3 regions of the Geodermatophilus sp. SYSU D00758 genome follow, and region 2 is predicted to be linked to each of the others. Evidence: riboswitches for the same ligand, from Rfam matches in the RefSeq annotation. Region 2 holds a riboswitch; each other region holds the start of a gene.
What was found. Region 2 has a riboswitch for cyclic di-AMP ahead of ACI8AC_RS13565 (C40 family peptidase). Riboswitches for the same ligand answer to the same signal wherever they lie in the genome.
Positions count from the first base shown of each region.

Region 1: another riboswitch for cyclic di-AMP. It lies ahead of ACI8AC_RS20935 (transglycosylase family protein); the one in region 2 lies ahead of ACI8AC_RS13565 (C40 family peptidase).
Region 3: another riboswitch for cyclic di-AMP. It lies ahead of ACI8AC_RS05910 (aggregation-promoting factor C-terminal-like domain-containing protein); the one in region 2 lies ahead of ACI8AC_RS13565 (C40 family peptidase).

Region 1 is NZ_JBJGYK010000040.1:18,073-21,271, reverse strand. It holds gene treY (malto-oligosyltrehalose synthase) at 1-1,258, shown strand, start outside; cyclic di-AMP (ydaO/yuaA leader) riboswitch at 1,567-1,725, shown strand; gene ACI8AC_RS20935 (transglycosylase family protein) at 1,729-2,310, shown strand; gene ACI8AC_RS20930 (hypothetical protein) at 2,292-3,199, opposite strand, start outside.
Region 2 is NZ_JBJGYK010000016.1:48,508-51,706, reverse strand. It holds gene ACI8AC_RS13565 (C40 family peptidase) at 160-1,389, opposite strand; cyclic di-AMP (ydaO/yuaA leader) riboswitch at 1,420-1,537, opposite strand; gene hppD (4-hydroxyphenylpyruvate dioxygenase) at 1,708-2,925, opposite strand; gene ACI8AC_RS13555 (Lrp/AsnC family transcriptional regulator) at 3,097-3,199, shown strand, end outside.
Region 3 is NZ_JBJGYK010000005.1:166,258-169,456, forward strand. It holds gene ACI8AC_RS05900 (ABC transporter ATP-binding protein) at 1-385, shown strand, start outside; gene ACI8AC_RS05905 (hypothetical protein) at 429-1,190, shown strand; gene ACI8AC_RS05910 (aggregation-promoting factor C-terminal-like domain-containing protein) at 1,243-1,875, opposite strand; cyclic di-AMP (ydaO/yuaA leader) riboswitch at 2,151-2,308, opposite strand; gene ACI8AC_RS05915 (alkene reductase) at 2,683-3,199, shown strand, end outside.

The sequences.
Region 1 (3,199 bases), on a different contig from region 2:
GGGCGTCGAGCGGGCGCGGCAGACCGAGGCCCTCGCCGAGCTGCTGGCCTCCTTCCCCGTCTACCGCACCTACCTCCCCGACGGCCGCGAGCACCTGGACGCGACGATCGCCGCCGTCCGGGACCGGCGCCCCGACCTCACCGCGGCCCTCGACGCCCTCCACCCCGTCCTGGGGCAGGCCGGCACCGAGGCCGCCACCCGCTTCGAGCAGACCAGCGGGCCGGTGATGGCCAAGGGTGTCGAGGACAGCGCCTACTACCGGTGGGCACGGTTCGTGGCGCTCAACGAGGTGGGCGGTGACCCGGCCCGCTTCGGCGCCACCGTCGAGGAGTTCCACGAGGCCCAGGTGCGCCGGCTGGACCGCAAGCCCGCGTCGATGACGTCGCTGTCGACGCACGACACCAAGCGCAGCGAGGACGTCCGCGCCCGGCTCGCGGTCCTCGCGGAGGTCCCGACCGAGTGGGCGGACCTGGTCCGCGGGTGGCTGTCGCGGCACCCGCTGCCCGACCGGCCCCTGGCCCACCTGGTGTGGCAGAACCTCGTCGGCGCCTGGCCGCTGTCCCGGGAACGGGCGCACGGCTACGCGGGGAAGGCCGCCCGCGAGGCCGGCACGTCGACCACCTGGACCGCCCCCGACGAGGCCTTCGAGGCCCGGCTGCACGCCCTCGTGGACTCGGCGTTCGACGACCCGGCGACCCACGCCGAGGTGGGGTCGTTCGTCGCCGGGATCGCGCCGTACGGCCGCTCCAACGCGCTGGCGCAGAAGCTGGTGCAGCTCACGATGCCCGGCGTCCCCGACGTCTACCAGGGCACCGAGCTGTGGGACCTCTCGCTGGTCGACCCGGACAACCGGCGGCCGGTCGACTGGGACCTCCGCCGCCGGCTGCTGGCCCGGCTCGACGAGGGCTGGCTGCCGGAGGTGGACGACGAGGGCGCGGCCAAGCTGCTCGTCGTCTCCCGCGCCCTGCGGGCCCGTCGCGACTCCCCGGGGCTGTTCACCGGTTACCTGCCGGTGACCGCGACCGGGTCGGCGGCCGGGCACGCGGTGGCGTTCGACCGGGGCGGTGCGGTGACGGTGGCGACGCGGCTCCCGGTGGCTCTGGAGGCCGCTGGCGGCTGGGGGGACACCGCCCTGCGGCTGCCGACCGGTTCCTGGCGCGACCTGCTCACCGGGCAGCGGGTGGTCTCCGACGCCGGCGGCGTGCCGGTCGCCGGCGCGCTGGCCCGGCTGCCCGTGGCGCTCCTCGTCCGCGACTGACGGTGACCCTCGGGGGCGGGCAGCCCGCCCCCGACCGGCCCGTCGCGGAAAGCGCGATCGACCCCGCGTGGCGGGCGGGTGGCAGGGGCTCTACGCCAAGAACCGCGGCGTGATCAGCGACCCCGACCGCATCCACGCGGGTCAGCGGCTCACCCTCTGACCCGACGGGCTCCGGGGGGCGGTCCGCGCCCCCCGGGGCCAGGGGGGCGCGTGCAGCGTGCCGTGACCCCCTCGTTACCTTGTCCCGGCGTCCGCCGCACCGAGGCGGGCGCCGGTGCCGATCCGCCCAACCCCGTCCGTCGGCCACCGCACCACCTGCACCGCTCCAGGACGGGGGCGGGGGACCCACTTCGACGCCCGCGGCCGACGGCCGCCGGCGTCTCGGGGTGAAGCCGCGCAGCGCGCGGCCGGGACACCGATCGTCCCGAACCCGACAGCTCACCTCGCAGGCGGCGGATCGGAGTTCTCCCATGCGCACGTCCTCCTCCCGCCGGGCTGCCCGGCTGGTCCTCGGCACCGCCCTGACCGCGGGCGCCACGGCGGCCGCCCTCGGCCTCGCCGGCCCGGCCGCGGCCGCCGTGCCGAACGACTGGGACGCCGTCGCCCGGTGCGAGTCCAGCGGCAACTGGGCCATCAACACCGGCAACGGCTACTACGGCGGCCTGCAGTTCAGCCAGAGCACCTGGGAGGCCTTCGGCGGCCTGCAGTACGCCGCCCGGGCCGACCTGGCGACCAAGGAGCAGCAGATCGCCACCGCCGAGCGCACGCTCGACGTGCAGGGCCCGGGCGCCTGGCCGACCTGCGGCAAGGCCCTCGACCCGTCGGCCCCCGAGGCCGGCACGGCGGCCGCCGCGCCCGCCCCGGCACCGGCCCCCGCGCCGGCCCCGGCCGCGCCGTCCGGCGCCACGCACACCGTCGTGGCCGGCGACACGCTCGGGAAGATCGCCGCGCAGCACGGCGTCGCCGGCGGCTGGCAGGCGCTGTACGAGAAGAACAGCGGCCTGCTGAGCAGCCCGCACGTGATCGCGCCGGGTCAGGTCCTGGCGCTCTGACCGCCCCCGGCCGCCGGGGGTCCGGCGTGACCGCGCGTCACCCGGCTCCCGGCGGCCGGACCGGGCCGTCGTCCGGCCGCCCGCTGCGCCGGACCGACCGGAGGGGGCCCGGGGACCCGCCCGTCGGGGACCCGGCCCCGGGCGACCGCCAGCGCGAGCGGCCAGTCCGGGTCGGTCCAGTACCCGCTGTGCCCGCCGGTCCCCGTCACCGCGCGCGTCTGCAGAGCGGGGTCGCCGGGCACGGGGTCCAGCAGGCGCCACTCGTCGCCGCACACCCGTCGCCCGGTCCGCGGGTCCAGCCAGTCCGGCTGCAGCCGCGCCGGGTCGTCGAGCCGGCGGGACCGCAGCGGCCCGCCGTCGCGGGTGTGGTCCCAGCTGGTGACCGGCCCGGCGACGGGGTCGGTGTCGCGGTAGAGGTTGACCCACCGGAACGCACCGGCCACGTCGCGCAGCAGGTCGGCGGTCACGTAGTGCGGGAAGCCGCGGGCGAACTGCTGCCGCAGCTGCGACCCGAAGGTCACCCAGCGCACCCGGGACCGGGCGGGCTCGGGCAGCCACAGCAACGCGACCAGGGAGATCAGGCTGCCCTGGCTGTGCGCCGCCACGACCACCTCGGGCGCCGGGTCGGGGTTGCGCCCCGGCAGCGCGCCGGCCGGGTCGTCACCCCCGCGGTCGGCCAGGGGGTCGGCCACGCCGAGGTGCCAGCAGATCCGGCGGAGCAGCGCGGGCACCACCTCGGACGCGTAGGGCGGCGGCACGAACGGGTGCGCCGCGCGCGGCCAGAACGCCACGACGTCCCAGACCACGTTGAGGCCCCGCCGGGCCGCCTCCGACCGCAGCGCGCCGCGGGCCAGCAGCACGGTGCCCAGCCCGATGCCGAGCAGGGTGG
Region 2 (3,199 bases):
TGCCCGGGGTGCGACGTGCCCGGGGTGCGACGTGCCCGGGGTGTGACGTGCCCGGGGTGCGATGTGCCCGGGGTCTCGCGTACCCGGGATGCGGGGGTCCCGGGCTGCGCCGGACCCGGGCCGCGGGGCCCGGTGCGGCCGCGGCGTCGGGCGGTGCGGTCAGGCGACGCGGCGGGCGGAGTTGTAGCCGCCCATCGCGTCCACGGAGGCCACCTTCACCGGCCGGCCGTAGGTGGAGGCGTGCACCATCTGCCCGTTGCCGATGTAGATGCCGACGTGGCTCACCGGGCTGTAGAAGAAGACCAGGTCGCCGGGCTGCAGCGCCGAGCGGGCGACCGGCGTGCCCAGCTGCGACTGCATGCGGCTGGAGTGCGGCAGCGCGATGCCGGCCGCCGCGAACGCGTACTGCACCAGGCCCGAGCAGTCGAAGGCGTCCGGCCCCGCGGCGGCCCACACGTAGGGGTCGCCGATCTGGGCCATCGCGGTGTCCACGGCGACCTGCGCCGCCCTCCCGGGTGCCGGCGCCGCGGCGGGGGCCGGCGGCGCGGCCGCCCGCGCCGCCGGGGCGGGGGCGGCCGACCCGCCCCCACCCGAGGGAGCCGGCGCGGCTGCCTGCTGCTCGTCCGCCTGCTCGGCGGCCACGGCCTCGGCGGCGGCCTGCTCGGCGGCGTGCCGTTCGGCCGCGGCCTGCGCCGCGGCCTGCTCCTCGGCGGCCAGCCGGTCGTACTCGGCCCGGAACTCCGCGACCTGCCGGTCCAGGTCGGCCTGCTGCGCGCTCACCCGGTCCAGCAGCTGCTGCGCCTCGGTCCGGGTGCGCTCGGCCTCCGCGGCGGCGCGGTCGGCCTCGGCCGCGGCGCGGTCGGCGTCGCCGGCGGCGCGGTCGGCGTCCCGCCCGGCCCGCTCGGCACCGGCGAGCACGCCGTTGTTGTGGTCGGCGATGGTCTGCAGGGTGCCGACCCGGTCCAGCACCTCCTCCGGGGAGTCGCTGGTCAGCATGGCCGACAGCGGCACCAGCCGGTCGCCGGTCCAGGCGCCGCGGGCGACGGCCCGCACCCGCTCCTGCGCCTCGGCCAGCGCGGCCCGCGCCGCGTCCACGGCGGCCTGCGCGTCGGCGACCGCGGCCTCGGCGGCGACCACCTCCGCGGCGGCCTGCTCGGCGGCTCCCTGGGCGGCGCGGAGCCGCTCCCGGGCCTCGTTGAACTCCTCGGTGACCACCTCGAGCCGGTGGGCGCGGTCGGCGACCAGCGCGGCGGCCTCGGCGGAGGTGGCGGGGTCGTCGGGGGCGGCGAGCGCCGGCAGGGGGGTGAGGGCCAGCCCGCCGGCGGCGAGGAGGCCCACCAGGACCCGGGGGGCGGACGGACGGCGGGCAGGGGCGGGCACTCGCGCCATGGCCGGGGGAGCTGTCCTCTCTTCCGCGGCCGCCTACCGGGTTAGCTGACGGGTTCGGGCGGGAAGGCGCCCGGCCGCCGCGGCCGGTCAGGGCCGCGGCGAGCTTCACCCCAGGACTGCGGTGGGTCCCCGGTCCCCGGTTCCGGCGGCGTGGCCGGCGCCGGGGTTCGGCGGCGTCCGGCCGGTGCCACCAGTCGGTGACGGAACGACCCGTCCGGACGCCGACACGCTAGAGGCGTGACCGTTCCGGAACCAACCGCCGGCCGGACACCCCGGGCGGGTCTCACGCTGCGTGACGACGCCGCCCGGGGTGGGCGCTCAGAAGTTCCCGCGCCGCTCCTGCTCCCGCTCGATCGCCTCGAACAGCGCCTTGAAGTTGCCCTTCCCGAAGCCGAGCGAGCCGTGCCGCTCGATGAGCTCGAAGAACACGGTGGGCCGGTCGCCGGTCGGCTTGGTGAAGATCTGCAGCAGGTAGCCGTCCTCGTCGCGGTCGACCAGGATGCCGCGCCGCTGCAGCTCCTCGACGGGGACGCGCACGGTGCCGATGCGGGACCGCAGCTCCGGGTCCTCGTAGTAGGAGTCGGGGGTGGCGAGGAACTCCACGCCCTCGGCGGTCATCGCGTCGACGGTGGTCACGATGTCGTTGGTCGCCAGGGCGACGTGCTGGGCGCCCGGGCCGCCGTAGAACTCCAGGTACTCGTCGATCTGGGACTTCTTCTTGCCCATCGCCGGCTCGTTGAGCGGGAACTTGACCCGGTGGTTGCCGTTGGCGACGACCTTGCTCATCAGGGCGGAGTAGTCCGTGGCGATGTCCTCGCCGATGAACTCGGCCATGTTGGTGAAGCCCATGACGCGGTTGTAGAAGTCGACCCAGCGGTCCATCTCGCCGAGCTCCACGTTGCCGACCACGTGGTCGACGGCCTGGAACAGCCGCTTCGGGGCGCCCGCGCGCTTGACGAAGGACGACGACCGGGCGACGTAGCCGGGCAGGTAGGGGCCGGCGTAGCGGGAGCGGTCCACCAGCGTGTGCCGGGTCTCGCCGTAGGTGGCGATCGCGGCCAGCCGGACCGTGCCGTGCTCGTCGGAGACGTCGTGCGGCTCCTCGAGCACGGTGGCGCCCCGGGCGCGGGCGTGGGCGATGCACCGGTCGACGTCGGGCACCGACAGCGCGATGTCGACGATGCCGTCCCCGTGCCGCCGGTGGTGGTCGGCCAGCGGGCTGGCCGGGTCGTAGGCGCCCTGCACCACGAACCGCGCGGCGCCCGAGCGCAGCACGTAGGCGTGGTGGTCGCGGTTGCCGGTCTCCGGGCCCGAGTAGGCGACCAGCTCCATGCCGAAGGCCGACTGGAAGAAGTGCGCGGTCTGGACCGCGTTGCCGACCACCCACACCAGGGCGTCCCAGCCGCTCACCGGGAAGGGGTCGGTCGAGTCGTCGTGCTCGACGAGGCCGACGAGCTGGCGCAGCTGCTCCATGCTCAGCTCGGCCAGTCGCTCCTGGTCGTTGAGCGTGTCGTTCAGGGTGCCGTCGAGACTCATGGGGTCCTCCGTCCGGTGGGCGCGGTGCTCGATCCGCTACCCAGGACACCTCCCTGCCGCACAGGTGGGCAAGATGGATGGACCGAGCTGGCCATCCCGCCCAGTTCGGCGGACGTGGGGCGCACCGGGCTGTCCGGTCTGCACACGAGCCCGGGATCACGGAGGACCGCGGTGGCCGAACTCGACGCGCTCGACCTGGCGGTGCTCACCGCCCTCACCGAGCAGCCCCGAGCAGGGGTGCTGGAGCTGTCCCGCCGGCTGGGCGTGGCCCGCG
Region 3 (3,199 bases), on a different contig from region 2:
CTGGATGCGCGACCTGCTGCGCGGGCACGCCGCCCGCGGCGGGACGGTGCTGCTCTCCAGCCACCTCCTGGGCGAGGTCGAGCACACCGTGGACCGGCTCCTGGTCATCGGCGGGGGCCGGATCGTGGCGGACGGCTCCGTCTCCGAGCTGCTCGGTGCCGACGGGACCGTCGTCCGCGCCGAGCGCCCGGCCGACCTGCGGGCGCTGCTCGAGGCCCGCGGGCACGCCGTCACCGCCGAGCCCGACGGCCGGCTGACCGTCCCCGGCGCGACCCCCGCCCAGGTGGGCGCGGTCGCCGCCTCCGCCGGCCTCGCCCTGGTCGACCTGCGCCCCGCGCAGCACGGCCTCGAGGACCTCTTCTTCCAGCTCACCGCGGCCGCCTGAGCGGCCGCCCACCGCACACCCCGACCACCGCAAGGAGCGCACCGTGACCGCCGTCCTCACCCCGCCGTCCACCGCACACCGCCCGGCCGTCCGCACGGGCGCCGCCGGCCCGGCCACCCTCGTGGGCCTCGAGGTCCGCAAGTCCCTGTCCACCCGGTCCGGCCGCGCCGTGGCCCTGGCAGCGGCGCTGCTGCCCCCCGCGGGTGCGGCACTGGCCTCGGCCGTCAGCGAGGACCCGCTCATCGCGGTCGCGTCGCCGCTGGCGATGATGGGCATGCTCACCGCGCTGGTGCTGCTGGCCCTGGGCGTGCTCTCCACCGCCGGGGAGTGGACCCACCGCACCGTGCAGACGACGTTCCTGCTCACCCCGCAGCGGGGCCGGGTGCTCGCCGCCAAGGCCGCGGCCCTGGTCCTGCTCGGGGCGGGGCTGGCCGCCGTCTCGGCGGCCGCCTCCGCCGGCGTCCTGGCCGTGTTCGAGCCGACGGCGGCCTGGGACGGCGTCGGGCGGGTGCTCGCCGTGGCCGTCGTCTCCGGCGCGGCGTTCACCGTCACCGGGGCCGGCATCGGCGCCGCGGTCGCCAACGCGCCCGCTGCCCTGACCGGCACCTACCTCGTGGTGCTGGGCGTGATGCCCGTCGTGCAGGCCTTCCGCCCCGAGATCACCGAGAAGCTCGACCCGACCGCGGCGGTCCTGCGGCTGGCGGAGACCGGGTCGGGGGCCACGCCGGCGCTGGTCCTCGCCGGGTGGGTCGTCGTCGCCACCGTCGCCGGGGCGCTGGTCACCCGCCGCCGAGCGGTGGCCTAGCCGGCCGGGCCGAGGGCCCTCCCCTGCAGGGGAGGGCCCTCGGTCGTGCCGGTCAGTACCAGTTGTTGGCCTGGAAGTGGCTCCAGGCAGCGCAGGCGCTGCCGTAGCGGTTCTCGATGTAGATCAGACCCGCGTCGATCTGCCGGTACGGGTCCGACGTCTTGGCGATGCCGGTGCCGGCCCACGTGGAGTCGAGGAACTGGGCGATGCCGTACGCGGTGCTGGTCGGGTTCTGCGCGTCCGGGTTCCAGCTGCTCTCCCGCTCCCACAGCTGCTCCAGGCAGGAGAACTGCGCGGCGTCGCCGCCGAGCGCGGACCGCGCGTAGTCCTTGTACGCCTGCTCGGTGCCGCCGGCCGGGGCCGGTGCCGGTGCGGGGGCCGGTGCGGGAGCCGGGGCCGGTGCCGGCGCGGGCGCCGGTGCGGGGGCGGCTGCTGCCTCTACGGCCGGCTCCGCGCCGCCGCGCCAGCTCCCGCGGTCGCCGTCCCGGTCCTGCGACCAGCCGCCGCGGTCGCCGCCGCGGTCGTCGCCGGGGGCGGCCTGGGCGACCGACTGGCCGGCGAAGGTGACGGCCAGGGACAGGGCGCCGACCGCGGTCAGCAGGCGCAGGGCGCGGCGACCGCGGGGCGGCCGGATCGCGTCGGTGGTGTCGTGCTGGGTGGGGGCGTGCAGGGTCGTTCCGTGCATCGGAGAGATCTCCTGGGGTGTGCGGTGACCGGGCGCGCGTCCGTCGGAGGACGGCCCGGCGCAGGACAGGGCAACGCGGCACGAGGCCTGGACGGGCAGGGGCCAGCCACCGGCGCGCTGCACCTCCTGGAGCGCGGAACGGCTCCGGCACGGCGCACGCGGGCGCCGCGGCTCGGTGCAGCGGGGCGGCTGGGGCCTGCTGGATGCGCAGCCGGGGCGCGACGGGCCCGGACTGCGGCGCCGCGGGCCTCTGAGGGCCCCGGGCGGATGGTTCTCCGTTCTCCCCTGGCCGCCTACCAGGTCAGCTGACGGGTTCGGGCTGGGAGTGCCCTACCCACCTCCGAGCGGGCTCGGGGGTGGGACTCACCCCGGTGGTGCAGGTGGGTCCCCGGCTCGCCCCACCGCGGTGGGTGCGACTCGGCGGCATCCGGCGCGGCCTCCCCGGCTGGGGAGGTGACGACCGGCCGGACGCAGTCACGGTAGGGGCGTGACCATCCCGTGACAATCGCTCGTGCCGGACCGGTCCGTCGCCGTCGCGGCCCTCGCCGGACCGGCCCGGCCGGGGCACCGCCGCGCCGACCAGCGCGGGTCCCGCCCTCCCGGCCGGCGGGACCGCGCGACCGGCCGGGAACCGGGCGGGGAACCCCACCGCGTGTCGGCAACGGGCAGCGACGCCGCGGCCACGTCCGCGCGCCGGCGGGCACGCCGGGGGTCCCGGTCTCCCGGGCACCCACCGGCCGGGCCGGCCGCGCGTGATGCCGGTCGCGTTGCGGAATGGCCGGGCACCCCGGGACGTCGGCATCCCCCGTGGACCTCTTCTCCCCCGTGACCCTGGGCGACCTCGAGCTCGCCAACCGCGTCGTCATGGCCCCGCTGACCCGGATGCGCTCGGGAGCCTCCGGCGTGCCCGGCGACCTCGTCGTCGAGCACTACCGGCAGCGCGCCGGCGTGGGGCTGGTCGTCACCGAGGGCACCTACCCGAACCACGAGGGCCAGGCCTTCGTCGGCCAGCCCGGCATCGTCACCGACGAGCAGGTCGCCGGCTGGCGGCGGGTCGCCGACGCGGTGCACGCCCGCGGCGGCCGCGCCGTCCTGCAGGTGATGCACGGTGGGCGGGTCACCCACCCCGACGTCAACGGCGGGCGGCGCGTGGTGGCCCCCAGCGCGATCGCCATCGACGGCGCGGGGCACACCGAGAAGGGCAAGCAGCCCTACCCGGTGCCGCACGCCCTGACCGTCGAGGAGGTTCGGGCGACCGTGGCCGACTTCGTGGCCGCGTCCCGCCGGGCGGTCGAGGCCGGGCTGGACGGCGTGGAGATCCACG